Regions from separate parts of the Streptomyces sp. NPDC053755 genome, predicted to be linked through region 4. Evidence: riboswitches for the same ligand, from Rfam matches in the RefSeq annotation. Region 4 holds a riboswitch; each other region holds the start of a gene.
The links. Region 4 has a riboswitch for cobalamin ahead of AB0K65_RS24305 (cobalamin biosynthesis protein). Riboswitches for the same ligand answer to the same signal wherever they lie in the genome.

Region 1 (6,903 bases), on a different contig from region 4:
GGCGGGGCGCGCGGTGGGCTGCTGCGAACTCAAGGCGACGGCCTGGCCGGTGGTGGCGACGACCACGGCCGTCTCGGCGGCCAGGACGGCGGCGACCGCGCCGGCTATCAGGCGTAACCGCTGCCGGGTCGATCTGCGTGTCCTCGCCATCGGGGGTCTGTTGGGCACAATCCCTCCCACATCTTGTCTGTGCCACGTCAGTTCGTACGGCAGACAGATTTGCGGATCACCCCACGCCCGTCTCCCCGCGGAAGGAAACCTTCATAACCTTCAGAGGTTCTCTTGAGCCTTCGCGTCCTCCCGGCCGGAATCGAGTGGCCGGAGATGAGCGGTCGGGCGGGGGGAAGGCCCGGAGGGGGCGATCGGGCGGGTGGGAGGCAGGGGACGGGAGGGCCGGCCGGCTGGCCCGGGACGAGCGGCCTGCGTTCTCGGGGGCAGAGCGGGCCGGTCCCTCGGACCGATTCACCGCGCCACGGCGGTGGTCAGCTGGTCAGCCTCGCCGTATGCGAAGAGGACTGCTCGGCAGCGGAGACGTCGCCCGTGCGCCGGCCCACGGCTGGAGCGCCGTCGGCCACGACGTACTGCTCGGCTCCCGGCGGGCCGAGGGCCGATCGGAAGGAGGGCTCCCCGTGGCGGGTCATGGACTCGACCGTGAGGTCCGCCCCGGACAGCCTCGGCGCCCCCCCCGTCCTCCCCGTCAAGGTGGTCACCCGGCCCTCTGCCCAGGCGCCGTCCCAGGCGGCGAGGGCGCGGCCGCCCTTCACCCGGCGAGGACGTCGAGGAACGGCTTCCAGTCGATGTGATCGCTCTCGGTGCCGGCCGGCACGAGGGTGTACGAGGTGCTCAACCAGCGCAGCACGTGACCGCGTTCGAAGGTGATGAGGGCGCAGGCGGAGGGTGCGCCCAGGCGTAGCACGACCTGGTCGTAGGGGGCGGGGCGGATGTGCACCTCGCCGATGCCGGTGGGCTTGTCGGTACCGGTGAAGAGCATGTCCCGCTCCAGGTTCCACACCACGTCGCCCGTGGGGGTGTGCAGGGTGAGCTGGAGGGTGAAGGGCGAGCGGGAGCGGTAGCGGACGGTGGTCGGAAGGGGGACGCGGCAGGACTCGGCGACCAGGTGGGCCGTCGCCTTCCACTTGATCTCACGGCTGGGCGGCGGAACGGGCGAACCGGTCTCGGGCATGGGGGGCTCCAGCGTCGGGGGCGCCACCCCGGGACGGTGGCGCATCAAGCTCCGGTTACCCCGCAGACCGTGATCACGCCTCGATCCTGTGAGGCTACGGAGAAGGAGGTGTCGAGATCTTGTACGGAGCGTCAATCCCGAACGGCCTGATCATTCGTTCGAGGGTCGGCTCTTCGTATGATCGACGGCCGGGTGGGTCTGACGGGCCGACAACGGCCGTGCTCGGCCGCGGCGGTGACACCGCCGCTCCGGGCCGTGTCCGGAACGCCTCGCCCGGGCTGCGGACTCCGCCCGAAGAGCGGGGGCGGATACCTTCCGGACACTCCGCGGGGTCCGGATGTCAGTGCGGGTTGGCACGATGGTGATCATGAGTCACAACATCGCGTACTCCACCGCCGACAAGGCCCACGTCCTCGCCTTCCTGGGCAGCAACGGCGATCTCACGGCGGACCAGTCCCGCGTCCTCGACGGCATCCGCACCTACGCCCGGGCACACCAGGATTCCCTCGACGCCCAGGGCGTCGACTGGGGGCTGTCCATCCCCGACGCCCTCGACCACCTCCTCGCCGGGCACACGAACTCGGACGCGGACTGCGCGGGCAACGCCTACCACGCGGCGATGCAGCACATCATCGACCGCAACGCCTCCGACCCCTCCCACCTGGGCACCTACTCCAAGCCCTCGACGTTCTTCGGCCTGGTGGACGACGAGATGCGCCGACTCGGCGTGCCCGCCGACCTCCTGCCCCACGGGTACCTCTACGGCGGGCTGCCCGACGAGTTCCCCTTCCTTCCGTACGCGATGGACGGATACCCCGCCATCGGGCACCTGCCGCTGGCGAAGACCAAGGCGGCCGCCGACGCCTACCGCTCGGTCCTGGACCGGATGGACCCGGACTTCCGCTACGACGTCCGGGAACTGATAGAGAAGCTGGACTTCGAGCACGACGAGTGGCAGACGGCCACGAAGAACGTCGACTGGTACACCCAGGACACACTCTTCTTCAAGCTCACCTGACCGGCCCGGGGTGCCGTGCGTCCCGGCGTCGGCCGGGACGCACGCCCGGCGCCCCGGGTGCGGAGCCGCGGCGGGTGCGGCGGCGGTCGTGGCGCTGCGGATCGCCCACGGGACGGCGACGCCCTGCTCAGCGCCGCTCCGACGCAGGGGCGGGCAGGTCGGCCTCCCCGGGCAGGAAGGTCACCTGCGGCGCTCCCGTGCGCGGGTGGACGGTGACCTCGGCCGTCACCCCGTACACCCGCCGCAGCAGGTCCGGGGTGAGCACCTCCGCGGGCGTGCCCGTGGCGGTGACCGCTCCCTCACGCAGGACGTAGAGGCGGTCGCAGTAGAAGGCGGCGAGGTTCAGGTCGTGGAGGGCGACCAGGACCGTGGCCGGGAGCCGGCGCACGAGACCCAGCACCTCCAGCTGGTGGCGGATGTCCAGGTGGTTGGTCGGCTCGTCCATGACCAGCAGGGCGGGCTGCTGGGCCAGTGCGCGGGCGATGAGCACGCGCTGGCGTTCGCCGCCGGACAGCCGGTCGAAGGAGCGGTCGGCCAGTTCGGCGGCGTCCACCGATTCCAGCGCCGACCCGACGATCCGGGCGTCCTCCCCGGTGTCGCCGTCGAAGAGCCGCTTGTGCGGCGTGCGTCCCATGGAGACCACGTCCCGCACGGTCAGGTCGAAGTCCGCACCGCTCTCCTGCACCACGGCGGCCAGCGTTCGGGCGAGCCGCCGGACCGGCATCGACCGGACCTCCGTGCCGTCCACCCGCACGCTCCCGCCCTCCGGGCGCAGCACGCGGTAGACGGCCCGCAGGAGGCTGGACTTGCCACTGCCGTTGGGCCCGACGAGGCCGATCACCTCGCCGGGCCGGGCGGTCAGCGAGACGTCCCGTACGAGCCGGCGCGCCCCCGCCGCGAGCGTGACGCCCTCGACGACGAGTTCGGCCGCCGTCACGGCGCTCCCCGGTCGGCCGTGCGCCGGGCGTCCCGGCGCATGAGCCACAGGAAGAACGGGCCCCCGCACAGCGCCGTGAGGACACCGACGGGAATCTCCATCGGCGCCGCGATCGTCCGCGCCGCGATGTCCGCCCAGACCAGGAACACGGCTCCGCCCAGGGCTGCCGTCGGCAGCACCCGGCGGTGGTCGCCGCCGACGAAGAGCCGCACGGTGTGCGGCATCATCAGCCCCACGAACCCGATCGGCCCGGCGGCCGCCACCAGGACCCCGGTGACCAGCGAGAGCAGCACGAATGTGCGGGCCCGGAACCGGGCCACGTCGAGTCCCATCGTCGCGGCCGCCTCCTCACCCGCCAGCAGCAGGTTCAGCGAACGGGCCCGCGTCAGCAGGACCGCGATGCCCAGCGCGAGCGCGGCGCCCGGCAGCCACAGGGTGCCCCACTGGACACCGCCCAGCCCCCCGAGGGTCCAGGCGAGGACGGCCCGTGCCTCGTTGCCCCGGTCGCTGGTCAGCAGCAGGACGTCCATGACCGCCGTGAGGACGGAGGCGAACGCCACCCCCGACAGCACCAGGCGCACCGAGGTGATCCGGCCGCCGGACCGGGCCGTGGTGTACACGAGCAGGAGGGTCAGCAGGGCGCCGGCGAACGCGGCGGCCGACAGGGAGACCGGTCCGAAGAGGCTCACCCCGAAGACGATCACCGCGACGGCGCCCAGCGAGGCGCCCGAGGACACCCCCAGGAGGTACGGCTCCGCGAGGGGATTGCGCACGAGGGCCTGCATGGCGGTTCCCACCACCGCGAGCCCGGCGCCCGTCACCGCCCCCAGCAGCACGCGCGGGGCCCGCACGTCGAGCACGATGGTCTCGCGCGCCGACGACCAGGTGGGCTCCGACCAGTCGGCGAAGAGGGCGTGCGTCACGATGCCCCAGACCTGGCCGGGAGGCACGTGCACCGAGCCGACGGCCATGCCGGCCGTCATCGACGCCAGGAGCACGACCGCCAGGACGGCGAGGGCGACCGGGAAGGCGCGGCGGCGGGCCCCGGCCCCCCGGTGCGGGGCCGTGCCCCGCGCGGAGGCGCCCGGGGCGCCTGGATCCGCGGGCCGGGCGGGGGCGCCGGGGGAGACGGGGACGGAATCGGCGGCGGACACGGCGTCGGCCGGGGCCGTCACCGGAAGCGCTCGGGATGCAGCCCGCGGGCGAGGTCCTCCACCGCGTACGGCGCGCGGACCCCGACCAGGGTCGCGGTCAGCGGCAGCACCACGAAGCGCTTGTTCCGTACCGCCGGCACCTCGGCGAGGGCCGGCTGTGACAGCAGGAACTCCTTCTTCCGCTCGACGCTGTCCGCCCCCGCGTAGTCGTAGATGGCGATGACCTCCGGCTTGCGGGCGACGACCTGTTCCCAGGAGACGTCACCGAAGACGTCGTCCAGGTCGGCGAAGACGTTGGCGCCTCCGGCGAGCCGGATGACCTCGGTGCCGAGGCTCTTGCCCCCCGCGGTGAACGCGGACTTGTCGCCGCTGTCGTACACGAAGACGGGGACGGAGGGCGCGCCCTCGACGGCCTCCGTCGTCTTCGCGACGCGGCCCCGGAGGTCGGCCACCAGCGCGTCGGCGCGCTCCGGAACGCCGAAGAGCGAGCCGATCGCGCGGATCTCGTCGTACGTGTCCGTCATCGACACCTTCTTCTTCCCGCAGTACTCGCGGTTGAGATAGGTGTCGATGCCGGCGTCGGCGAACGCCTTCCGCGAGCGTCCCTCGTTCTCGGAGAACGCGCTGGCGTAGCCGCCGTAGACGAAGTCCGGTTCCGCGTCGAGGACGGACTCGAACGACGGCTCCTTCCTGGCCAGTTCCGGGATCGCCGCGAAGTCCTTCCGGAAAGCGGGCAGGACGTCCGAGTCGGGGAACGCCGTGCCGACCATCCGGTTCTTCAGCCCGAGGGCCAGCATCAGCTCCGCGGGGTGCTGGTGGATCGTCACCACCCGGGAGGGTGGCTTGTCGTACGTGGTGCGCGTACCGCAGTTGTCGACGGTGACGGGGAAGCCCTTGGCGGCCGGTGCGGGGCCCTTCGGGCCGGAGGCCGTGGACGGCGAGGTGCCGCAGCCGGTGAGCAGGACTCCCGACAGGGCGAGGGCCAGGGCCGCGGCGCGCACGGAGCGGCGTCGCGGACGGGCGGCCGGACGCCGGCGCGGGGTGGGGCATGTGCCGGGCGTACGAGGCGCCCCGGAGATGAGGGGCGTGCCGGGCACGCGGGACGTGCTGGGGTACAAGAAAAGCCTCCTGGGGAGTCCGCGCTCCTCGGATCGGGCCCGCGACAGGCCAGTTTCCTGACTCCCGGATCGGCGTACACCCCAGCCTTCCCACGCGTGCGCTCAGTGGCGTCTCGACGGGTGCACTCCCCGGTCACAGTGGCGGGACCGTGCCGGATTCGCACCGGCTTCCTGTCTCCCGTCGCGGTGATGACCAGGTGATCCTACGGTTCCGCGCGAGCGGAACGGAAGCGGGCACGCCCCGGGCCCCGCCGCGTAGTTGCCGAATCGGCAAGCATGTTTGACGTTTTTCCGCGCCTTGGCGACTCTGGGCCCAGGTGCCGCCGGCACTGCGCGACCATCCCGAAGGAGCCTTCATGCCGACCTCGCAGCCCACCGATCCGACGGAGTTCTGGGAAGAGCGCTACAGCACCAGCGCCCGCGTCTGGAGCGGCGACCCGAACCCGCTCCTCGTCCGTGAGGCGGCCGGCCTGGAGCCGGGCACCGCCCTGGACCTGGGCTGCGGTGAGGGAGGTGACGTGCTGTGGCTGGCCTCGCGCGGATGGCGGGTGACCGGCGTGGACATCTCCGCCACCGCCCTCGAGCGGGCGGCGGCCCACGCCGCCGAGGCGGGTCTCGCCGACCGCGTGGCCTTCGAGCGGCACGAACTCGGAGTGACCTTCCCCAAGGGCGAGTTCGGTCTGGTGAGCGCCCAGTTCCTCCAGTCGCCCGTCGCCCTGGACCAGGAGGGCGTGCTCAGGTCGGCCGCCGAAGCGGTCGCGCCGGGCGGCACCCTCCTCATCGCGATGCACGCCGCGTGGCCCTCCTGGATGGAGGAGCACGAGTACCCGTTCGACGCCGATTTCCCCACGCTCGAAGGCGTGCTCGCGATGCTCGACCTGTCGCACCCCTGGCGGGTGGACACCCTGGAGGGTGTGGAGCGCGCCCTGTCCTCGCCCGACGGCAGGTCCGGAACCCGGGTGGACAACGTGTGGCGGCTGACCCGTACCGCCTGAAACGAGCCGCCTGACCAGCCGCCCGGTCGGTGCGGCCCTCCCCACCCCGGCTCGCGCGCCGTCGCGAGGGGCGGCTCGGCCCCTCGCACACCTGTGTGATCATGACGGGTCGGGTCCGGACAGGACCCAGGGGAGGGAACATGGCGTACACGGACACCAACGGCATCGACCTGTCCGGCGTGACGGGCAGGCTGCTCCAGACCGTGGACCTGGTGAAGAACCCGGCTCCGCAGGCCATCGCGACGGACACCGTCAACGGGCACGTCTTCGTGCTCCAGGTGGAGAGCTCGGCCACGGCGTCGGCGGGCAACATGTACCTCAACCGCATCGACCGGCAGACCGGAGTGCGTACGGGCTCGATGCAGCTGAAGGGCTTCGGGCACGGTCTCGCCATGGGCGTGGAACCGGTCGGCGCCGACAGCCACGTCTGGACCGAGGTCGGCCCGCTCCATGTCACGAGCGGGGGCACGGCCTTCGGCAAGGCCGTCACGCGGTTCC
Region 2 (6,903 bases), on a different contig from region 4:
CAGCGCCACGGCGGAGGCGGGGGTGTCGAGACCGACCGCGTTGCCGATCCGGGAGTGCTTGGTCGGGTACGCGGAGAGGACCAGGGCGAGCTTCTTCTCGGCGTTCGGGATGTGCCGCAGGCGGGCGTGGCGGACGGCGATCCCGGCGACGCGGGCCGCGCGCTCGGCGTCGGCGACGTACGCGGGCAGGCCGTCCTCGTCGATCTCCTTGAAGGAGAACGGGACGGTGATCAGCCGGCCGTCGAACTCGGGGACGGCGACCTGGCCGGCGGCGTCCAGCGGGGAGAGCCCCTCGTCGCTCTCCTCCCAGGCCGCGCGCGAGCCGGTGAGGCAGAGCGCCTGGAGGATCGGCACGTCGAGGGCGGCGAGCGCGCCGGCGTCCCAGGCCTCCTCGTCCCCGCCCGCCTGGGCCTCGGCGGGCTTGGTGCCGCCGGCCGCGAGGACGGTGGTGACGATCGCGTCGGCGCCGCGCAGCCGGTCGAGCAGCTCGGGCTCGGGAGCGCGCAGGGAGGCGACGTACAGCGGGAGCGGGCGGGCGCCGGCGTCCTCGAGGGCGTCGCACAGGGCGCCGATGAAGGCGGTGTTTCCGCTCATGTGGTGGGCGCGGTAGTAGAGCACGGCGACCGTGGGGCCGTCGGCGTTCCCCGGCTCGCGCTCCAGGGGCCCCCAGGTGGGGGCGGCGGCCGGGGCCTCGAAGCCGTGGCCGGTGAGCAGCACGGTGTCGGCGAGGAACCGGGCGAGCTGCTCCAGGTTGTCCGGGCCGCCGTGCGCCAGGTAGGCGTGGGCCTCGGTGGCCACGCCGATGGGGACCGTGGAGGCCTCCATGAGCTGCGCGTCGGGGGCCTGTTCGCCGCTGAGGACGACCACGGGACGGGCCTGGCCCTCGGCGAGGAGGGCGTCCAGTCCGTCCTCCCACGCGCGCAGCCCGCCGAGGAGGCGGACGACGACGAGGTCGGTGTCGTCGAGGAGGCCCGGCAGCTCGTCGAGGCCGAGGCGGGAGGGGTTGGCGAACCGGTAGGCGACCGGGCCGCCGGCCGCGCGGGCGCTGAGCAGGTCGGTGTCGGAGTGCGACAGCAACAGAATTCGCATGCGAGCGCAGGCCTTCCTCGGGGTTGTCCGCGCCCCGGGTGGTCGTGTGGACGGCGGGAGTTCCTGACTCACCCGGCCCCCGTTTCCGGGACGGGCTCACAGTGGCGGGACCGCGCCGGAATCTCACCGGGCTTCCTCCCCGGGGTCCTGGGACCCCATGCCGTCTGCATAGTAGATCCTGCGCGCGGCGGCCCGAAGGGTCGGCCGGATCCTCGTGGGTATGCTCGCCGCCATGCCGCCCACCCCACCCACAACGCCCAACCAGGGCGAACCTCTCATACGGGACCGTGGCGATGCCTGCCCCGGGGCGCTGCGACTGCACCCCGCCGACGACGGCCGCCTGGCGCGATTGCGCCTGCCCGCGGGAAAGTTGACGGCACGTCAGGTGCGGTGTCTGGCCCTGGCCGCGGACGAGCTGGGCGACGGCCGGATCAGCGTCACCTCACGGGGGAACGTGGAGCTGCGCGGCCTCGGCGAGGACTGCGGGGCGGCCCTCGCCGGGCTGCTGGCCCCGGCCGGACTGCTGCCCTCCGTGACCCACGAGCGCGTCCGGAACATCGTCGCCTCACCCCTGGCCGGAGTCGACGGAAACGGCTGCCAGGACGTGCAGTTGTGGGCGCGCGAGCTGGACGCCCTGCTGTGCTCGCGGGACTGGACGACGGCGCTTTCCGGTCGTTTTCTCTTCGCCCTGGACGACGGGCGCGACGACGTCGGCGGACTCGGCGCGGATGTGACGTTGTTCTCAACGTCCGGGCACTCCTCCGCCCTCTCCGCGCCGCCCGCGACCTCGTCACGGGCCTCCGGATCCGGCGCGCTGCTGCGGGTCGCCGGGTGCCGGGTCTTCCGGGTCGCGGCCGCCGACGCGCCCCGCGCCGCCCTCGCGGCCGCCGACGCCTTCCTGGCCGCCGCCCGCGAGGCCGGCACGGGCGCCTGGCGTGTGCGCGAACTCCCCGAGGGCGTCGCGCCGGACCTCGCGGCCGCGCTCGACCGCGCGGGCGTCCCGGCCGCACCCGTGGGGCCGGACGCTCCCGGCGCGGCGGGTCCGGACAGCGGCGGCGCGGCCCCGCTCCCCGGCGTCCACGCCCACCCCCTGACCGGGAAGCACGCCGTCGCCGTCGCCGTCCCGCTCGGCCGCCTCACCTCCGCGCAGCTGCGCGCCCTCGCTCCCGACGACGGCGACGACGGCGAGCTGCGGCTCACTCCGTGGCGCGGAGCCGTCGTGACCGGCCTCGCCGACCGCGCGGCCGCCGGGGCGCGGCTCGACGCCCTCGCCGAGGCCGGACTGATCACCCGCGCCGGCTCCCCGTGGCTCGGCGTGGGCGCGTGCACCGGACGGCCCGGGTGCGCCAAGTCGCTCGCCGACGTCCGGGCGGACGCGACCCCCGGCCACGGCGCGGGCGGGCTCCCCGTCCACTTCTCCGGCTGCGCACGGCGCTGCGGCCACCCCAAGGGCACCTGGGTCGACGTCGTCGCCACCGGCGACGGAACGTACGAGGTCGACGGCGTCCCCACCCCGAGAACGCAACTGGCGGCCGCTGTGGCGACAGCCCGTACACCCACCACGAGATGAGCGAGAGCAACAGGATGTTCGACTACGAGAAGGACGGCGCGGAGATCTACCGCCAGTCCTTTGCCACGATCCGCGCCGAGGCGGATCTCGCGGGTCTGCCCGCCGACGTCAGCCAGGTCGCGGTCCGGATGATCCACGCCTGCGGCATGGTCGACCTCGTCCGTGACCTCGCCTACTCGCCCGAGGTCGTCTCGCGCGCCCGCGCCGCCCTGCGCGCCGGCGCGCCGATCCTCTGCGACGCGCAGATGGTGGCCAGCGGGGTGACCCGCAAGCGGCTGCCCGCCGACAACGACGTGGTCTGCACCCTCTCCGACCCCTCCGTGCCCGCCCTCGCCGCCGAACTCGGCACGACCCGCAGCGCGGCGGCCCTGGAGCTGTGGCGCGACCGCCTCGAAGGCTCGGTCGTCGCCATCGGCAACGCGCCCACCGCCCTCTTCCGCCTCCTGGAGATGATCGAGCAGGGCGCCGGCCGCCCGGCGGCCGTCCTCGGCATACCGGTCGGCTTCATCGGCGCCGCCGAGTCCAAGGACGCGCTGGCCGCGCACGCCTCCGGCGTCGACCACCTCGTCGTCCGGGGACGGCGCGGCGGCAGCGCCATGACGGCCGCCGCCGTCAACGCGATCGCGACCGAGGCGGAGATCCAGGCATGAGCGGCAAGCTGTACGGGGTCGGGCTCGGCCCCGGCGACCCGAACCTGATGACCGTCGCCGCCGTGAGGGCCATCGCGGCCGCCGACGTGATCGCGTACCACTCGGCCCGCCACGGCCGGTCCATCGCCCGCTCCATCGCGGCCGAGCACATCCGCGAGGACCACGTCGAGGAGCGGCTGATGTACCCGCTCACCGTGGAGACCACCGACCATCCCGGCGGCTACCGGGGCGCGCTCGACGACTTCTACGAAGAGGCGTCGGCACGGCTCGCCGCCCACCTGGACGCGGGCCGCACGGTCGCCGTCCTCGCCGAGGGGGACCCGCTCTTCTACGGCTCGTACCAGCACATGCACAAGCGTCTTGCACACCGCTACGACACGACGGTCATCCCCGGCGTGACCTCGGTGAGCGCCGCCGCCGCCCGGCTCGGCGAGCCGCTGTGCGAGGCGGAGGAGGTCCTGACGATCATCCCCGGCACGCTGCCGGAGGACGAGCTGACGGCCCGGCTCGCGGGCACCGACTCGGCGGTCGTGATGAAGCTGGGGCGGACCTTCCCGACCGTGCGGCGCGCCCTGGAGCGGGCCGGCCGGCTCGACGACGCGCGATACGTCGAGCGGGCGTTCATGGCCGGCGAGCGGACGGCGACGCTGGCCGAGGTCGACCCGGCCTCGGTCCCCTACTTCTCGGTGGCCGTGCTGCCCTCCCGCATCGATCAGGAGGCGCCCGTACGCGAACGGGGCGAGGTCGTCGTCGTCGGCACCGGCCCGGCGGGCGCGCCCTGGCTGACGCCGGAGTCGCGCGGCGCGCTGGTCAACGCCGACGACCTGGTCGGCTACACCACCTACGTCGACCGGGTGCCGGTCCTGCGGCCGGGCCAGCGGCGCCACGGGTCCGACAACAAGGTCGAGTCCGAGCGGGCCGAGTTCGCCCTCGACCTGGCGCGGCGCGGGCGGCGGGTCGCGGTCGTCTCCGGCGGCGATCCGGGCGTCTTCGCGATGGCCACGGCGGTCCTGGAGGTGGCGTCCGAACCGCGCTACGCGGACGTGCCCGTGCGCGTCCTGCCCGGGGTCACCGCGGCCAACGCGGCGGCCGCGGCGGCGGGCGCCCCGCTGGGCCACGACTACGCCACGATCTCCCTGTCCGACCGCCTCAAGCCCTGGGACGTCATCGCCGAACGACTGCGCGCCGCGGCGGGGGCGGACCTGGTCCTCGCCCTCTACAACCCGGGGTCGAAGTCCCGTACGCACCAGGTGGCGGCCGCCCGTGACCTGCTGCTCGAACTCCGCTCGCCCGAGACGCCGGTGGTCGTGGCGCGGGACGTGGGCGGGCCCGAGCAGTCGGTGCGGGTGGTGACCCTGAAGACGCTGGAGCCGTCGGAGGTCGACATGCGCACGCTGCTGCTGATCGGCTCCTCGCAGACCCGGGCCGTCGAGCGCGGCGACGGCCGGACCATCACCTGGACGCCCCGCCGCTACGGGTGAAGGTCCCCAGGCCCTCCGTGTTCAGGTACTCGACGGTGAAGGACCTGCCGTCCGGGGTGAAGGTGACCCCGGTGAGCCCGACGGCGTTCTCGCCGGCGGTGGGGAAGCTGAACGTGTCGCCGGCGTAGTGGGTGAGCCGGTACGTCTGGGGCTCCGGCCCCAGACGGAGCGTCAGGGCGCCGTCGGCGCCGGCGACGACCTCGGCCCGGCCGTAGTAGTCGTTCCCGTACGTGCCCGCGTAGGTCTCCGGCGCCTTCGCGGGCGCGGCACCGGACGGCGGGTGGGCGTAGTCGGTCTTCGAACGGCCCGCGTCCGCCTCCTGCTGGTACAGCGCGTCGACGAGCGGGATCCAGTCGCGGCTGACCTCGCCGGTCTGCGCGATGTCGAAGAAGTCGAGGGCGACGGCGTCGGCGACGCCGACCGGTGCGGTGTTGGTCAGGACGACGATGCCGAGCCGCTCGCCGGGCAGCATCGTGACGTTCGTGTGCGCGCCCTCGGCGAAGGCTCCCGTGTGGGAGAGCCTGAGCCGGCCCTGGTCGTCGTAGCTCACGTTCCAGCCGAGGCCGTAGAAACCGGTCCGGGCGGCCGGGGCGTGGGGCGGGTTCGACACCGACTCGGGCCAGTGGGTGCGTTCCAGGGCCTCGGCGTCGATGATCCGCCGGCCGTCCAGCGTGCCGTTGGCGAGCTGGAGCCGCATCCAGGTGGCCATGTCACGGGCCGTGGAGCTGACGCCGCCGGCGGGAGCCTGGGCGTCCGGGTCCCTGACGAACTCCGGCTTCCAGACGCCGTCCACCTCCACGTGGCCGTAGGCGCGGTCGGGGGCCTTCGCGAAGTCCTCGAAGCGCGAGCTGGTGGAGTCCATGCCGGCCGGCTTGTAGAGGGTGTCGGCGGCCAGCTTCTCCCAGGGCACGCCCTTCTCGTCGGCGACGGCCTGGGCGGCCGCCGTCAGGCCGAAGTTGGTGTAGGCGTAGCTCGCGCGGAACGGGGCCAGGGGCTCGTGGCGCAGGTGGGACAGGATGTACGCGCGGTCGTAGCCGAGGTCCTCCAGGAGGTCTCCCGCGTGGTCGGGCAGGCCGCTGCGGTGGGAGAAGAGGTCCGCGACCGTCACGTGCGAGGTCACCCACGGGTCCTTGAGCCGGAAGCCCGGCACGTGCGGGGCGACGGGCATGGTCCAGCCGTCGGTGCCCACGGCCCCGGAGACGATGGTCGAGGCGATCGGCTTGGAGACGGACGCGAGCTGGAAGACGGTGTCGGCGCCGACGGCCGCCTTCTCGCCGGCCTTCCGCACGCCGTACCCCTTCAGGTGCAGCACCTCGCCGTCGTGGACGACGGCGACGGCGACGCCCGGTACGCCGGTGCGTTTCATGGCCGCCTCGACGACTCCGTCGAGCCGGTCGACGGCGCGTTCCACGTCCGCCCGGTCGAGCTGGGCGGGCGGCTGGGGCGGGGGCGGCGACGGGCCGGGCGCGACGAGTCCCGCTCCGCCGAGCAGCCCGACGAGCCCCGCGCCGAGAAGGCCACGGACGTTTCCCATGCCTCTCATTGAACGACGAGGACCGGTCTTTGTCGCCCGGGGGACGAACCGCCCGGCGCGGGGCCGGCTGCGCGTCCCGGCGCGCCCGTGCGAACGGCGGCGGAACCCCGGCCCGGACCGCTCAGCGGCGTCCGCGGACCCAGTCCGCGGCCTCCTCCGGGGTCGTGGCGACCGGGACGCCGTCCGGTACGGGCGGGCGGCGGACGACGACCACCGGGATGCCCGCCTCCCGCGCGGCACGGAGCTTCGGGGCGGTCGCCGCGCCACCGCTGTCCTTCGTGACGAGGACGTCGACGCGATGGCGGCGCAGCACCTCCCGCTCCCCTTCGAGCGTGAAGGGCCCCCGGTCCAGAAGGACTTCGGCACGGTCCGGCATCGGGGCGTCGGGCGCGTCCACGGACCGTACGAGGAACCACTGCGGGCAGCCGGCGAACGCGGCCAGCCCCATCCGTCCCGTCGTCAGGAACACCCGCTCCCCGAGGCCGTCCAGGGCGGCGGCCGCCTCCTCCAGGGAGGCGACGGAGCGCCAGTCGTCGCCCGCCACCGGGACCCAGCCGGGACGCCGCAGCGCGAGCAGGG
Region 3 (6,903 bases), on a different contig from region 4:
CGCTCGCGGATGCGTCGGACGATCTCCAGGGGGAAGCGGACCCGGTTCTCGTAAGGGCCGCCCCACCGGTCGGTGCGCCGGTTGGTGGCGGCCGCGATGAACTCGTTGATGAGGTAGCCCTCGGAGCCCATGACCTCGACGCCGTCGTATCCGGCGGCCTTGGCCAGCTCGGCGCAGCGGGCGTAGTCCTCGATCGTCTGCTCGACCTCGGCATCGGTCAGCTCGTTCGGTACGAAGGGGCTGATCGGCGCCTGGATCGGGCTGGGCGCGACGAGGGCGGGGTGGTAGGCGTACCGCCCGAAGTGCAGGATCTGCATCGCGATCCTGCCGCCGGCCTCGTGCACGGCGTCGGTGATGAGCCGGTGCTCGGCGACCTCCTCGTCGGTGCTGAGCTTGGCGCCGCCGTCCCAGGGGCGACCGGCCTCGTTCGGGGCGATGCCGCCGGTCACGATGAGGCCGACTCCGCCGCGGGCACGCTCGGCGTAGAAGGCGGCCATCCGCGCGAAGCCGTTCTCGGTCTCCTCGAGCCCGACGTGCATGGACCCCATGAGCACCCGGTTGGGAAGGGTGGTGAAGCCGAGGTCGAGCGGGCTCAGCAGGTGCGGGTACGGGGTGGTCGGGGCCATCGGGGCGCCTCCTCGCGCAGGATCGTCACGCCCTGTTGTAGACGACCCGAGGCGACTTGTGCAACAAGTTGCATAACGGTGGGGGCGTGATCTGCGCTACGTCCGGGCACGGACCCGGCCCGCCCCACGGACTGGGGGAGCCGACCCGCCCCGCCCCCACGAACGGACGGAGTCCACCCGCCCCGCCCCACGGACGGATGGCCCGCGGGCGGGTCCCCCAGCGACGGACGGGGGCCGGTGCGGGCCGGCCGCGGGCGGAAGGGCTCCGGGTCCCCACCGCCAGGGGTGGACGGACACGACCCCGTGCCGGCCGCCGCACACGGGCGGCGGGCGGGGTGGGACCCGTACCGGTCCCCCCGCCCGCTGAGGCGCTCGGACGGGCGCCCGTCCCGCTCAGCCCCGGCTCGGTCGGCGTCCGCCCGCTACGGCCTGCCCGCCCCCGCCCAGGCGTCCAGCTCCTCCGCCGTGCGGGGACCGTCGGCGTCGGCGGACAGCAGGCCGTGGGCGCGCAGCAGCCGGGCGACGGCCATGCCCCACGGCCGGCGGAGCCGTGCCGAGGAGAGCAGCGCGTCGTCCGCGAGGAGGTCGGTCACCGGCCCGGTCCGCAGGCCGTCCGGGGCGAGGACCGCCGCCTCGTCCGCCCAGCGCAGGGCCAGATCCACGTCATGGGTCGCCATGACCACCGTCGTCCCCGCGTCCCGCAGCCGCACCAGCACGTCGAGCAGCCGCTCCTGACCGTGCGGATCAAGCCCGGCCGTCGGCTCGTCCATGATCAGCACGCGCGGACGCATCGCCACCGCTCCCGCGATCGCCGCCCGCTTGCGCTGCCCGTACGACAGCAGATGCGTCGGCCGGTCCTCCAGGGCCGCGATGTCCAGCGCCTCCAGGGCCTCGCGCACCCGGAGCCGTACCTCCTCCTCCGGCAGCCCCAGGTTCATCGGCCCGAACGACACGTCCTGACCCACCGAGGCCGCGAACAGCTGGTCGTCCGGGTCCTGCACGACCAGCTGGACCGTCGTCCGCAGCCGGGTCAGCCCCTTGCGGTCGTACGACACCTCCTCGCCGTCCAGCCGCAGGGCGCCGCTCGCGCACCGCAGACCACCGCTGAGCAGGCGCAGCAGCGTCGTCTTGCCGCTGCCGTTCCTGCCGAGCAGGGCCAGCGACCGCCCCTCCGGCACGGCGAAGTCGATCCCGTCGAGGACCGCGGGCCCGTCCTCGTAGGCGAAGCCCGCCCTCACCAGCTCCACGACAGGGGAACGAAGACTCACGGCAGGGACCTTTCCAGTACGAGGGTGAGCGCGACGAGACCGACGAGCAGCCCGGCCGTAGCCGCCAGGAAGCGGCGCGAGACGGGGGCGGCGGGCACCAGGACCCGCAGGGTCCCGTCGTACCCGCGCCCCGCCAGCCCGGTCTGCAGGCGCTGCGCCCGGTCGAAGCTGCGCACGAACGCCGTCGCCCCGAGTCCGGCGAGCGAGCGCCAGGTCGCCGCCCGCGTGGTCAGCCCCAGTCGGGCCGTCTGCGCCTGGCGGATCTTCGCCATCGCGTCGAGGAGCAGGAAGCTGATCCGGTACATCACCAGGGCGACGTCCACGACGGGGGCCGGCACCCCCGCCCGGACCAGCCGGGGAAGCACGTCCGAGACGGGCGTGGTGAACGCGAACAGCAGCACCCCCAGGGAGGCGGCCGCGGTCCGCAGCAGCAGCTCGCCCGCGTGCGCGGGACCGTCCGGTGCCAGGGCGACGACACCGCGCGGACCGCCCACCTCGAACAGCAGCGGAACCGCGCCCGTCACGCAGAAGCCCAGCGGAACGCGGAACGCCCGCCACAGCCGGCGTCCCGGGACACCGGCCGGACCGAGGAGCACCGAGAGGGTGGCCGCGGCGACGAGCACGGCCCCCGGCCACGGCGGCAGGCACACCGCGCACAGCGTCAGGCCGAAACCCAGAGCCGCCTTCTCGCACGGATGACGGCGGCGCCAGCGACTGCTGTGCGCCGCCGCGTCGATCGGCAGCATCCGCGCCTACTCGTCGCCGGACGGCGTCGCCGGCGGCTTGGCCCCGGCCCGGGCCTCGCCCTGCCTGCGGCCCTTGCGCAGCCCGAAGTAGTAGGCGAGGACACCGGCGCCGAGGGCGGCCTGGAGCGAGAACAGCGCCGACTCGATCTCGCCGGACGGGGGCTCGTAGAGCGGGCTGAACCACGGCTCGTAGTCGGGAGCGATCTCCGTGATCGCCGCCTCCGCCTCGCCGTCGGCCCCGGCGAAGGGCTCCTCCTTGTGGTCCCCGAGCCCCAGCACCAGCGGGAGCACGGCCAGGGCGGCCACGACGAGCAGCAGCAGCGTGTTGATCTTCGCGTTACGGCTCATCACGCGCTCGCCTCCGCCTTCTCGGTCTTCCGGTCGCCCGGGAGCAGCACCCCGAGCCGGGTCAGGTCGCTCTTGCTCGACTGCGTCAGCAGCCGCATCACGAGCACCGTCAGCAGGCCCTCGCTGACCGCCAGCGGCAACTGCGTGACGGCGAAGATGGAGCCGAACTTGGCGAGCGCGCCCACGACGCCGCTTCCCGGGTCCGGGAAGGCCAGCGCGAGCTGCACGCTGGTAACGCAGTACGTGGACAGGTCGGCGACGAACGCTCCGAAGAAGACGCTCACCATCAGCGGCACGTCGAACCGCCGCAGCAGCCGGTACACCCCGTACCCGGCCCAGGGTCCGACGATCGCCATCGAGAAGACGTTGGCGCCGAGCGTGGTGAGCCCGCCGTGCGCGAGCAGCAGGGCCTGGAACAGCAGGGTGATCGTGCCGAGGACCGCCATCACCGGCGGCCGGAACAGGATCGCCCCCAGCCCCGTGCCGGTGGGGTGGGAGCAACTCCCCGTCACCGAGGGGAGCTTGAGAGCGGACAGAACGAAGGTGAACGCACCGGACGCACCCAGCAGCAGGGTGGACTCGGGATTGGCCTTGACCTCGCGGGTCAGGGCACGGACGCCGTGGACGACGAAGGGGGCGGACGCGACGCCCCAGGCGGCCGCGTGCACGGGGGGTAGATAGCCCTCGGCTATATGCATGATCGGGAGACCCTCTCCAGCACCTCGTGGATGGACAACGCACCTTGGCCGGTCTCCTGGCTGACGGGTCATGCCGTCGCGGCTCCGCCTTCCCACACCGCAACGGTCTCCCGCGGTGGTGCAGTGGCTCCCCTGAAGGGTCTTGCCCCCCAGAGGGTGGAGCCGGACTTCCCGATCACAGTGGCGAGGGCCGCACCGGTACCGCACCGGTTTCCCGTACACCAAGGCGCTGTGACATTAGTGGGTTGACCAGGCGCATCACAACACGGAGGCCCGTGCGGACGGTGTGTGACGAGTCTCTCGCGCCCTCTCTCACTCCTTTCGGTACGTGTACGCCTCCGCGGCCGCCGCCTCCACGGCGGCCAGATCCCCGCCGGCCGTGGCCGTGACGAGCGCGGCGATCGCCCCCTCGACGAAGGGCGCGTCCACGAGCCGCGCCCCCTCCGGAAGTTCGTCGCCGTCGGCGAGGAGCGCCTTGACGGTCAGCACGGCGCTGCCCAGGTCGACCAGCAGGGCGACACCGGCGCCCTGGTCGACCGCCTTCGCGGCCTCGGCGATCAGCGCGGAGCTGGTGCCGAGACCGCCGTCCGGGGTCCCTCCTGCGGGCAGGATCGGCGCGGTGGCGCCGCCACCGGAGAGTCCCCTGGCGAGTTCGGCGACGGCCGAGGCCACGGCGGCGCTGTGCGAGACGAGGACGATGCCGACCCGGCCGCCGGTCACGGGGCCACCTCCGCGAGGGCGGCGACCAGCAGCGCGGACGAGGCGGCACCCGGGTCCTGGTGCCCGATCGAGCGCTCGCCCAGATAGCCGGCGCGGCCTTTGCGCGCCCGGAGGGGCACGGTGGCCAGCGCGCCCTCCTCGGCCGCCGTCCGGGCCGCCTCGAAGGACTCGCGCAGGGCCTCGGCCGCCGGGACGAGCGCGTCCAGCATCGTCTTGTCGCCGACGTGCGCCCCACCGAGCTGCGCGACGGCGGCGACCCCGGCCGCCAGCGCTTCGGCGAACGCCTCGCGCGTCACGGTCGGGGCCTCGCCGAGCGCCTTGCCGGTACGGCGCAGGAGCGTCCCGTACAGCGGCCCCGAGGCGCCGCCGACGGTGGAGATCAGCTGTCGCCCCGCGGTGGTGAGCACGCCTCCCGGCGTCGCGGGGGGTTCCTTCTCCAGGAGGTCCGTCACGGCGGCGAAACCCCGCCTGAGGTTGGCTCCGTGGTCGGCGTCGCCGATCGCGGAGTCGAGATCGGTCAGTCGGTCCGCCTCCCGGTCGACGGCGGCCGCGGCGATCGCCAGCCACTGCAGGAAGAACGCGGCGTCGAGCGCGTCGGCCCCGTGGGCCGCCGGCGGTCGGGCGGCGTCGGCCGACGCGCGTGCCGCGGCGGCGCTGCCGGGGCCGGTCGGTGCGTTCGGTACGGGTCCAGCGGTCGGCTCGGTCGGTCCGGTCACTTCGGGCACTCTCCTTCTCACCGGCCCCAGCGCAGGGCAGCCGTCCGCACGGGCGCGTCCCACAGGCGTAGCAGTTCCTCGTCGGCCTCGCAGAGCGTCACCGAGCAGCCGGCCATGTCGAGGGAGGTCACGTAGTTCCCGACGAGGGTCCGGGCGACCGGGATCCGGCGCTCGCCGAGCACCCGCTGCACCTCGGCGTTGAACCCGTACAGCTCGAGCAGCGGCGTGGCCCCCATGCCGTTGACCAGCGCGAGGACGGGACCCGACGGCCGCAGGTCGTCCAGTACGGCATCGACGGCGAAGTCCGCGATCTCCCGCGAGGTCATCATCGCGCGCCGCTCCCGCCCCGGCTCGCCGTGGATGCCGATCCCCAACTCCAGCTCGCCCTGCGGCAGGTCGAAGGTGGGGCTGCCCTTCGCGGGTGTCGTGCAGGAGCTCAGCGCCACGCCGAAGGAGCGCGACCGCCCGTTCACCCGCCGGGCGAGGGCCTCGACGCGCTCCAGCGGAGCGCCCTCCTCGGCGGCGGCTCCCGCGATCTTCTCCACGAAGAGCGTCGCACCCGTCCCGCGCCGCCCGGCGGTGGAGAGGCCGTCCGTCACGGCCACGTCGTCGTCGACCAGGACCCGGGCGACCTGGATGCCCTCGTCCTCGGCGAGCTCGGCGGCCATCTCGAAGTTGAGCACGTCCCCGGTGTAGTTCTTGACGACGAACAGCACCCCCGCCCCGCTGTCCACCGCGGCGGCGGCCCGCACCATCTGGTCCGGCACGGGTGACGTGAAGACCTCGCCCGGGCACGCCGCCGCCAGCATCCCCGGCCCCACGAAACCCGCGTGCAACGGCTCGTGCCCGGACCCGCCCCCGGACACCAGGGCGACCTGCCCGGCGACCGGCGCGTCCCGCCGCAGGACCACACGGTTCTCGACGTCCACGACGAGCTCGGGATGCGCGGCCGCCATGCCCCGCAGCGCGTCGGCGACCACGGTCTCCGGGACGTTGATCAGCATTCTCATGGCTCTCTCCTGGCAGCGCTCGACGGTGCGGTTCCGGCTGTGTCCTTCCCCCGTCACCCTTCCCCAGGCGCGCGGCCCCCATCACCTGCCGTACCGCCTCGTGCCTGCCTCCGAGGCCCGTCGCCGCACCACCCCGGGGGACGACCCGCGTCCCGTCTCCCGTGACCGGGCGCGGTGCCGTGTCCTTCCCGGAAACCGGGTGCCGGGCATGCCGGAAAGGCGCCTGACCCGGGCACGTGCCGGATCAGGCGCCTTCCGCGCGAGCCGCCGCCCGCGCTCGGAGCGTCAGTGCTTCTTCTTCTTGCCGCTCAGCCAGCTGACGATCGGCGACACCGCCTCCTGCGCCACCTGGGAGACCTCGTGGAGCGCGTGGGCGCCCTTCTTGGAGAGGTGCGCGGCGCCGTGGATCCACCGGGACTGGCCGAGCATCAGGGCGCTCAGACCCGCGATCGCGGCCTGCTTCTTGAACTCCTTGCTCTTCCAGCCGTAGCCGACCCCGTAGAAGACCGCGCTGGTCACGTCGAGGATGGCGGCGCCGACACCGATCCCGAAGCCCGCGGCCACGATGAGCGCGCCGGCCGGAGGGTGGAAGAGGCCGACGCCGATACCGATGAGCCCCACGCCGACGCCCGCGAAGCCGGCGACCACGGCGGCCGAGTGGGTGTACTCGGCCCACCACTTCGCGCTGCCCAACTCCGGTTCGCTCTTGACGGAGTCGTAGTCGGCGACGTTGCACTGGTTGACCCCGGCCTGCTTGGCCGCCTGGGCCTC
Region 4 (6,903 bases):
CAATTTCGCGACCTGCGCGGTCGACGCCAGCTCCCCCTGGTCGGCGGCCCCGTCGTACAGGCCCATGACGCCCTCGACGACCGCCAGGTCGCAGCCGCGCGACCCGTGCGCGAAGAGCGGCGCGATCAGGCCCGTACCGCACATGTACGCGTCGAGGTTGCGGCCCGGGCGGCCGGTCGCGAGCGCGTGGTAGCCGGGGTCGATGTAGTCGGGGCCGACCTTGTGCGGCGAGACCGCCAGACCACGGCCCGAGAACGCGGCCATCAGACCGGTGGCGACCGTGGTCTTGCCCGCGCCGGAGGACGGCGCGGCGATGACGAGACGTGCTACCACTCGATGCCCCGCTGGCCCTTCTGGCCGGCGTCCATCGGATGCTTCACCTTCGACATGTCGGTGACGAGATCCGCGAAGTCCACCAGCTCCTGCGGGGCGTTGCGGCCGGTGATGACCACGTGCTGCTGCCCGGGACGGTTCCGCAGCACCTCCACCACCTCGGCGGTGTCGATCCAGCCCCAGTGCAGCAGGTAGGCGAACTCGTCGAGGACGTAGAACTTGTACGCCTCGGCGGCGAGGTCGCGCTTGACCTGCTCCCAGCCCTCGCGCGCCTTGTCCTCGTGCGACTGTTCGCCCTCGGCCACCTCGCGCTGGATCCAGGACCAGCCCTCGCCCATCTTGTTCCAGGTGACGGTGCCGCCCTTGCCGGTCTCGCCGAGCGCCTTGAGGGCGTTCTCCTCGCCGACCCGCCACTTGGCGGACTTGACGAACTGGAACACCCCGACCGGCCAGCCCTGGTTCCAGGCGCGCAGCGCCATGCCGAACGCGGCGGTCGATTTCCCCTTGCCGACGCCGGTGTGCACCATCACGAGCGCGCGGTTGCGGCGCTGACGGGTGGTGAGACCGTCGTCGGGCACGACGGTCGGCTGTCCCTGCGGCATTAGGCGGCCCTTCTCGTAGAGCGGTTGACTTGTACGTCTCTGACCAGCCCGGCGATCGAGTCCGCGCGCAGCTCGTCCAGGGTCACGGCGGTTCCGCCCAGTTGTCGGGCGAGATCCCCGGCGAGGCCGAGCCGCACCGGCCCGCTCTCGCAGTCCACGACCACGGCGGCGGTGCCGTCGGCGGCGTGCAGGCGCGCGGCGCGGGCGGCGAGCGCCACCGGGTCGCGGCCGCCGCCGGTCGCCCGGCCGTCGGTCACCACGACGAGCAGGGGGCGGCGCGAGGGATCGCGCAGCCGCTCGACCCGCAGGACGTCGTGGGCCTTCAGGAGCCCGGCCGACAGGGGCGTACGGCCACCTGTCGGAAGCTGTTCGAGCCGGGCCGCGGCCGCGTCCACGGACGAGGTCGGCGGCAGCGCCACCTCGGCGTCCCGGCCGCGGAAGGTGACCAGGCCGACCTTGTCACGGCGCTGGTAGGCGTCGAGGAGGAGGGAGAGCACGGCGCCCTTGACGGCGCTCATCCGCTGCCGGGCCGCCATGGACCCGGAGGCGTCCACGGCGAAGAGCACCAGATTGCCCTCGCGGCCCTCGCGCACGGCCTGCCGCAGGTCGTCCCGCCGCACCACCAGGCCGGGGCCGGAGCGTCCGCGCGCCTTCTGGTGCGGTGCGGCGGCGTGCACGGTCGCGGCCAGGTGCAGCTTGGTGAGGGCGCCCCGGGGGCGTACGGCCCCGGTCGTCCTGCCGTGCTCGGTACGGGCCCGGGAGCGGCGCCCGGCCGCGCCCTCGCCCAGTCCGGGCACGCTGAGCATCTTCGTACGGAACGGTTCGGCGGCTCGGACGGCGGCACGCTGACCGGTGCCACCGCCGGGCGCGGGGGCCGGTCCGTCCTGGGCCGCCGGCTCGGGCTCGGGCGTCGCCTCCGGCTCCGCCTCGCGGGGCGGCTCGGCCGGGCCGGCGCTCTCAGCGGACCCGTCGGGCCCCTCGCCCTGCGGCGGCACCCCGCCTCCGCCTCCGCCCGGCCCGTCGTCGGGACCCTGACCGTCGGGGCCCGGACCCTCGGGATCCGGATCCGGGTCCTCGTCCTCGGCCTTGAACCGCTCCAGCGTCTCGTCCAGCTTGTCCTCGTCCAGGCCGGGCGCGTCGAAGGGGTTGCGCCGCCTGCGGTGGGGGAGGGCGAGCAGCGCGGCCTGCCGTACGTCGTCGGAGGTGACGTCCGTCCGGCCCGCCCACGCGGCGAGCGCCGTCGCCGTGCGGGCCATGACGATGTCGGCGCGCATGCCGTCGACCTCGAACGCCGCGCAGGTGGCGGCGATCCGCAGGAGCGCCGCGTCGCCGAGCACCACCCGGGGCAGCAGGGCCCGCGCGGCCGTGATCCGGTCCCGCAGCGCGCTCTCCTCGCCCTCCCAGCGGGCGGCGAAGGCGGCGGGGTCGTCGTCGAACGCCAGCCTGCGGCGCACCACCTCGACCCGCTGCTCGGGTTCCCGGGAAGCCGCCACCTCCACGGTCAGACCGAAGCGGTCCAGCAGCTGCGGCCGCAGCTCGCCCTCTTCGGGGTTCATCGTGCCGACGAGCAGGAAGCGGGCCGCGTGCCGCACGGAGACGCCTTCGCGCTCGACGTAGGAGGAGCCCATGGCGGCGGCGTCGAGGAGCAGGTCGATCAGGTGGTCGTGGAGGAGGTTGACCTCGTCGACGTAGAGGATCCCGCGGTGCGCGTCCGCGAGGAGCCCCGGCTCGAAGGCCTTCACGCCTTCGGCGAGGGCCCGTTCGATGTCCAGCGCGCCCACCAGCCGGTCCTCGGAGGCGCCGACGGGCAGTTCGACCATCCGCGCGGGCCGCGCGGCGGCCGGGGCGTCATCGTGCGGCCCGTCGGGGCAGCCGGGGTCGGGAGAGGCCGGGTCGCAGCTGAAGCGGCAGCCCGCGACGACCGGCACCTCAGGCAGCAGGTCTGCCAGCGCACGGACGGCCGTGCTCTTGGCGGTGCCCTTCTCGCCGCGTACGAGGACACCGCCCACCGCCGGGCTGACGGCGTTCAGCAGCAACGCCAGCCGCAGGTCGTCCATGCCGACGACGGCGGTGAACGGATACCGGGTGCTCATCGGGCGGTCACTCCTTCAACTCGTGGGGGTCGGGCGGGGCGGGGCGTCACGGTGCGCCCGGAGGGATGAACGGCAGCCCGGCCGGCGGGCCGTTCTCGATGAGCCGCAGCAGCGCGTCCGTGTCCGCGTGCTCCTCGATCAGGTCGCCGAGGCGGTCCAGCTGCTCCTCGCGCAGGGTTCCGAAGCTCGTGTCCGGCGCCGGTACGAAACGGCGCCCGGCCGCCGCCGCGACCTCTCGCAGGAACGCCCGGCGGAAGCCGTCGCTCTCCAGCGAGCCGTGCCAGTGGGTGCCCCAGACGGAGCCGACCCGGCAGCCGTCCAGAAACGGTTCGCCGCCGTCCACCCGGGCGATGCCGTGGTGGATCTCGTATCCCTCCACCCGCTCGCCCAGCGCCTCCCCGACCGGCCGGGCCAGGGTCTTCTCGGGCGCGAAGCGGACGTGGACGGGCAGCAGCCCGAGCCCGTCCACGGCGCCCGCCTTCGACTCGACGTCGTCCTCGATGCGGACGCCGAGGACCTGGAAGCCGCCGCAGATGCCGAGCACCGGCCGGCCCTCCGCCGCGCGCCGGGCCAGCGCGTCGGCGAGGCCGCGTTCCCGCAGCCAGGCCAGCGCCTTCACGGTCCCGCGCGTGCCCGGCACGACCACCAGGTCCGCGTCGACGAGCTCCTCGGCCCGGTCCACGAACCGCACGACCACGCCCGGTTCGGCCGCCAGCGCGTCCACATCGGTGAAGTTGGACATCAGCGGCACGGCGCAGACCGCGACCCGCAGCACGTCCTCGCCGAGCGGCGGCGCCACGACGGACTCGCGCACCGCGCCCCGCAGGGAGACCCGCAGTCCGTCCTCCTCGTCGATGCCGAGGCCGTGGGCGTAGGGCAGGACGCCGTACGTCCGCCGCCCCGTGAGGCCGAGCAGCATGTCGAGCCCGGGTTCGAGCAGCGAGACGTCCCCCCGGAACTTGTTCACGAGATAGCCCGCGATCAGCTCCTGGTCCTCGGGCGCCAGGAGCGCCGTGGTCCCGAAGAACTGGGCGAACACCCCGCCCCGGTCGATGTCGCCGACCACGAGCACCGGCAGCCGCGCGGCCCGCGCGATGCCCATGTTCACGATGTCCGTGCGCCGCAGGTTGATCTCGGCCGGACTGCCCGCCCCCTCGCAGATCACGGCGTCATACGTGCTCCGCAGCTCCTCCAGGCACGCGAGGACCGGCTCGAAGAGTTCCTGCCGCCGTCCTCCGTGCAGCAGCTTCCCGGGGGACGACCCGCCGGGCCCTCCGAAGAATCCCCGGGCGCTCAGCTCGCCCACCGGCCTGCCCATCAGCACGACCTGGCTGGAGCGGTCGCTGCCCGGCTTGAGCAGCACCGGGTTCATCAGGGCGGTCGGCTCCACCCGCGCGGCCTGCGCCTGCATGGCCTGCGCCCGGCCGATCTCCGCGCCCTGTCTGGTCACGAAGGAGTTCAGGGACATGTTCTGCCCCTTGAACGGCGCGACCTTCACCCCCTTGCGCACCAGCCAGCGGCAGATCCCCGCCGTGACGACGCTCTTGCCCGCGTCGGACGTGGTCCCGGCGACCAGCAGCCCCCCGCCTGTCATGCGTTCCTCCGCTTCATCGCGCCCGCCAGGGCCCGTCCGGTCGCACAGACCGCCAGCGTCAGCCAGGTCACCCGGCGCGACAGCCGTACGGCACGCTCGATGTCCGCCACGTCCACGTCCCGGCCCTCCGCGTTGAGCACCGGCCGGTGTTCCACCCGGCCGCCGTACGACAGCGTCCCTCCCAGCCGCACGCCGAGCGCTCCGGCGAAGGCGGCCTCGACGGGGCCGGCGTTGGGGCTCGGATGCGCGGCCGCGTCGGCGCGCCAGGCCCGCAGCGCCCCGCGGGGATCGCCGCCCGCGGCCGCGGCGAGCACGGCCGTCAGCCGCGCTCCCGGCCAGCCGGCGAGGTCGTCGAGCCGGGCCGAGGCCCAGCCGAAGCGGCGGTAGGCGGGGGACTTGTGGCCGACCATGGCGTCCAGGGTGTTCACGGCCCGGAAGCCGACGAGCCCCGGGACACCGGCCACGGCGCCCCACACCAGGGCGCCGACGACCGCGTCGGAGGTGTTCTCGGCGACGGACTCCACGACCGCGCGGGCCATCGCGGGACCGTCCAGGGCCTGCGGATCGCGGCCGCACAGATGCGGCAGCCGCTCGCGGGCCACGTCCAGGTCTCCGGCGGCCAGCGCCCCGCCGACGGCCCGGGCCTCCCGGCCCAGGGTCGTGCCCCCGACGACGGCCCACACGGCGGCGGCGGTCAGGGCGGCGGACGCGGCGGGCCGGTTCCGTACGGTACGGGCGGCGAGGGCGCCCAGGGCGGCCGTGCCGCCCACGCAGACGGCGGTGTGCAGCGCGCCCCACCCGCGGTGGTCGCGCCGCAGGAGGCTCTCGACGGCTCCGGCGGTCCTGCCGAACGCGGCGACGGGATGGCCGCGGCGCGGATCGCCGAGGAGCAGGTCCACGGCCAGTCCGGCGGAGGCGCCGTACGCGAAGACGTCCGTGGACGCGAATACACCGGTGGCTGCTCTGCGGCCAGGCATGGCGCTGTGTCCTCACTCAGGGTCCGCGCCCTGGCTCGACGTGACCGGCGGTGAGAGTTCCTGGCTCCCGGGGATCAGCTCCCCGGTCACAGTGGCGGGACCGCGCCGGATTCGCACCGGACTTCCTCTTCTGCCGCCGTAAATGGCCCCGGAAGTCCACCACGCGGCGCGAACAGCCGTCAACTCACCCTTGACCTGCGGCGGGAGAGTGTGCGAAGCCCCACAACGACGTCCGGGCGGGCCGCACCTTTCGGTGCGACCCGCCCGGCGGTGGTGTCGTGACGCGTCAGACGACGATCAGGTAGATGCCGTACGCGACGGCCGCCGCGCAGAGTGCGAAGCAGGCGTACGCGCCGGTGCGGGCCAGGGTGGCGGAGCCTCCCCGGGCGGCGGCCTGCTCCTGCTTGGAGAGGCCGACGATGCCGAGGGTGAACAGGCCCACGAGGGCGACGGTCGCCACGAGGCTGACTCCGAAGACGGAGCCGAGAGCTGCCCAGTCGATCTTCATGTGGTTCGTCCTTACACCGCGGCGGCGGGGGCCGCGGGGGCTGCCGGGTCCGTGGGGGCCGGCGAGGGGATGGTGGTCTTGAGGTCCTCGTCCGCGACGGCGGCGACGGAACCGGCCGGCGGCGGGGTGACGGCCGCGATGGCGGTGGTCACGACGCCCGCGGGCTCGTCGGTGTCGTCGTCGGTGACGTTGTGGTGGTCGACCGGCTTGCGGCGCGAGAGCGCCCAGATGACTCCGGAGCCGGCGATCAGCAGGACGGCGACGGCGACGATGCCCCAGGTGCCCTGCTGGGTGAGGAACTCGGCGCCGGCGGCGACCAGGCCCGCCGCGGGAAGGGTCAGGCCCCAGGCGACGAACATCCGGGTGGCGGTCGACCAGCGGACCACGCCGCCCTTGCGGCCGAGGCCCGCGCCCATCACGGCACCCGAGCAGGACTGGGTGGTGGAGAGCGAGAAGCCCAGGTTCGAGGAGGCCAGGATGACCGTGGCGGCGCTGGTCTGGGCGGCGAAGCCCTGCTGCGGCCGCAGGTCGGTGAGGCCCTTGCCCATGGTGCGGATGATGCGCCAGCCGCCGAGGTAGGTGCCGAGAGCGATGGCGACACCGGCGGAGACGACGACCCACATGGGAGGGTTGGAGCCCGGGACGAGGACGCCGCCGGTGACCAGCGCCAGGGTGATGACACCCATCGTCTTCTGCGCGTCGTTGGTGCCGTGGGCGAGGGAGACGAGACCGGCGGAGGCGATCTGGCCGGCGCGGTAGCCCTTGGCCGTGTGCTTCTCGTCGGTCCTGGCGCCGA

Region 1: it holds a riboswitch for cobalamin, as region 4 does, so the genes downstream of both, AB0K65_RS27170 (ABC transporter substrate-binding protein) here and AB0K65_RS24305 (cobalamin biosynthesis protein) in region 4, are expected to answer to the same signal.
Region 2: it holds a riboswitch for cobalamin, as region 4 does, so the genes downstream of both, cobN (cobaltochelatase subunit CobN) here and AB0K65_RS24305 (cobalamin biosynthesis protein) in region 4, are expected to answer to the same signal.
Region 3: it holds a riboswitch for cobalamin, as region 4 does, so the genes downstream of both, AB0K65_RS25540 (energy-coupling factor ABC transporter permease) here and AB0K65_RS24305 (cobalamin biosynthesis protein) in region 4, are expected to answer to the same signal.

Annotation. Positions count from the first base shown of each region.
Region 1 covers NZ_JBFASK010000036.1:36,953-43,855, reverse strand. Annotated here, with positions in the region: gene AB0K65_RS27200 (DNRLRE domain-containing protein) at 1-150, opposite strand, end outside; gene AB0K65_RS27195 (hypothetical protein) at 483-641, opposite strand; gene AB0K65_RS27190 (SsgA family sporulation/cell division regulator) at 761-1,183, opposite strand; gene AB0K65_RS27185 (hypothetical protein) at 1,551-2,201, shown strand; gene AB0K65_RS27180 (ABC transporter ATP-binding protein) at 2,329-3,138, opposite strand; gene AB0K65_RS27175 (iron ABC transporter permease) at 3,135-4,292, opposite strand; gene AB0K65_RS27170 (ABC transporter substrate-binding protein) at 4,310-5,293, opposite strand; cobalamin riboswitch at 5,440-5,623, opposite strand; gene AB0K65_RS27165 (methyltransferase domain-containing protein) at 5,767-6,405, shown strand; gene AB0K65_RS27160 (hypothetical protein) at 6,546-6,903, shown strand, end outside.
Region 2 covers NZ_JBFASK010000001.1:287,830-294,732, forward strand. Annotated here, with positions in the region: gene cobN (cobaltochelatase subunit CobN) at 1-1,089, opposite strand, end outside; cobalamin riboswitch at 1,124-1,269, opposite strand; gene cobG (precorrin-3B synthase) at 1,310-2,659, shown strand; gene AB0K65_RS01280 (precorrin-8X methylmutase) at 2,674-3,309, shown strand; gene AB0K65_RS01285 (precorrin-2 C(20)-methyltransferase) at 3,306-4,790, shown strand; gene AB0K65_RS01290 (serine hydrolase) at 4,762-6,324, opposite strand; gene AB0K65_RS01295 (cobalt-precorrin-6A reductase) at 6,446-6,903, opposite strand, start outside.
Region 3 covers NZ_JBFASK010000031.1:42,878-49,780, forward strand. Annotated here, with positions in the region: gene AB0K65_RS25520 (NADPH-dependent 2,4-dienoyl-CoA reductase) at 1-626, opposite strand, end outside; gene AB0K65_RS25525 (ATP-binding cassette domain-containing protein) at 1,049-1,894, opposite strand; gene cbiQ (cobalt ECF transporter T component CbiQ) at 1,891-2,640, opposite strand; gene AB0K65_RS25535 (energy-coupling factor ABC transporter substrate-binding protein) at 2,647-2,988, opposite strand; gene AB0K65_RS25540 (energy-coupling factor ABC transporter permease) at 2,988-3,686, opposite strand; cobalamin riboswitch at 3,715-3,955, opposite strand; gene AB0K65_RS25545 (PTS fructose transporter subunit IIA) at 3,999-4,406, opposite strand; gene dhaL (dihydroxyacetone kinase subunit DhaL) at 4,403-4,978, opposite strand; gene dhaK (dihydroxyacetone kinase subunit DhaK) at 5,140-6,132, opposite strand; gene AB0K65_RS25560 (ALF repeat-containing protein) at 6,418-6,903, opposite strand, start outside.
Region 4 covers NZ_JBFASK010000028.1:34,100-41,002, forward strand. Annotated here, with positions in the region: gene AB0K65_RS24285 (cobyrinate a,c-diamide synthase) at 1-333, opposite strand, end outside; gene cobO (cob(I)yrinic acid a,c-diamide adenosyltransferase) at 327-935, opposite strand; gene AB0K65_RS24295 (putative cobaltochelatase) at 935-3,028, opposite strand; gene AB0K65_RS24300 (cobyric acid synthase) at 3,075-4,622, opposite strand; gene AB0K65_RS24305 (cobalamin biosynthesis protein) at 4,619-5,599, opposite strand; cobalamin riboswitch at 5,632-5,777, opposite strand; gene AB0K65_RS24310 (hypothetical protein) at 5,886-6,107, opposite strand; gene AB0K65_RS24315 (inorganic phosphate transporter) at 6,119-6,903, opposite strand, start outside.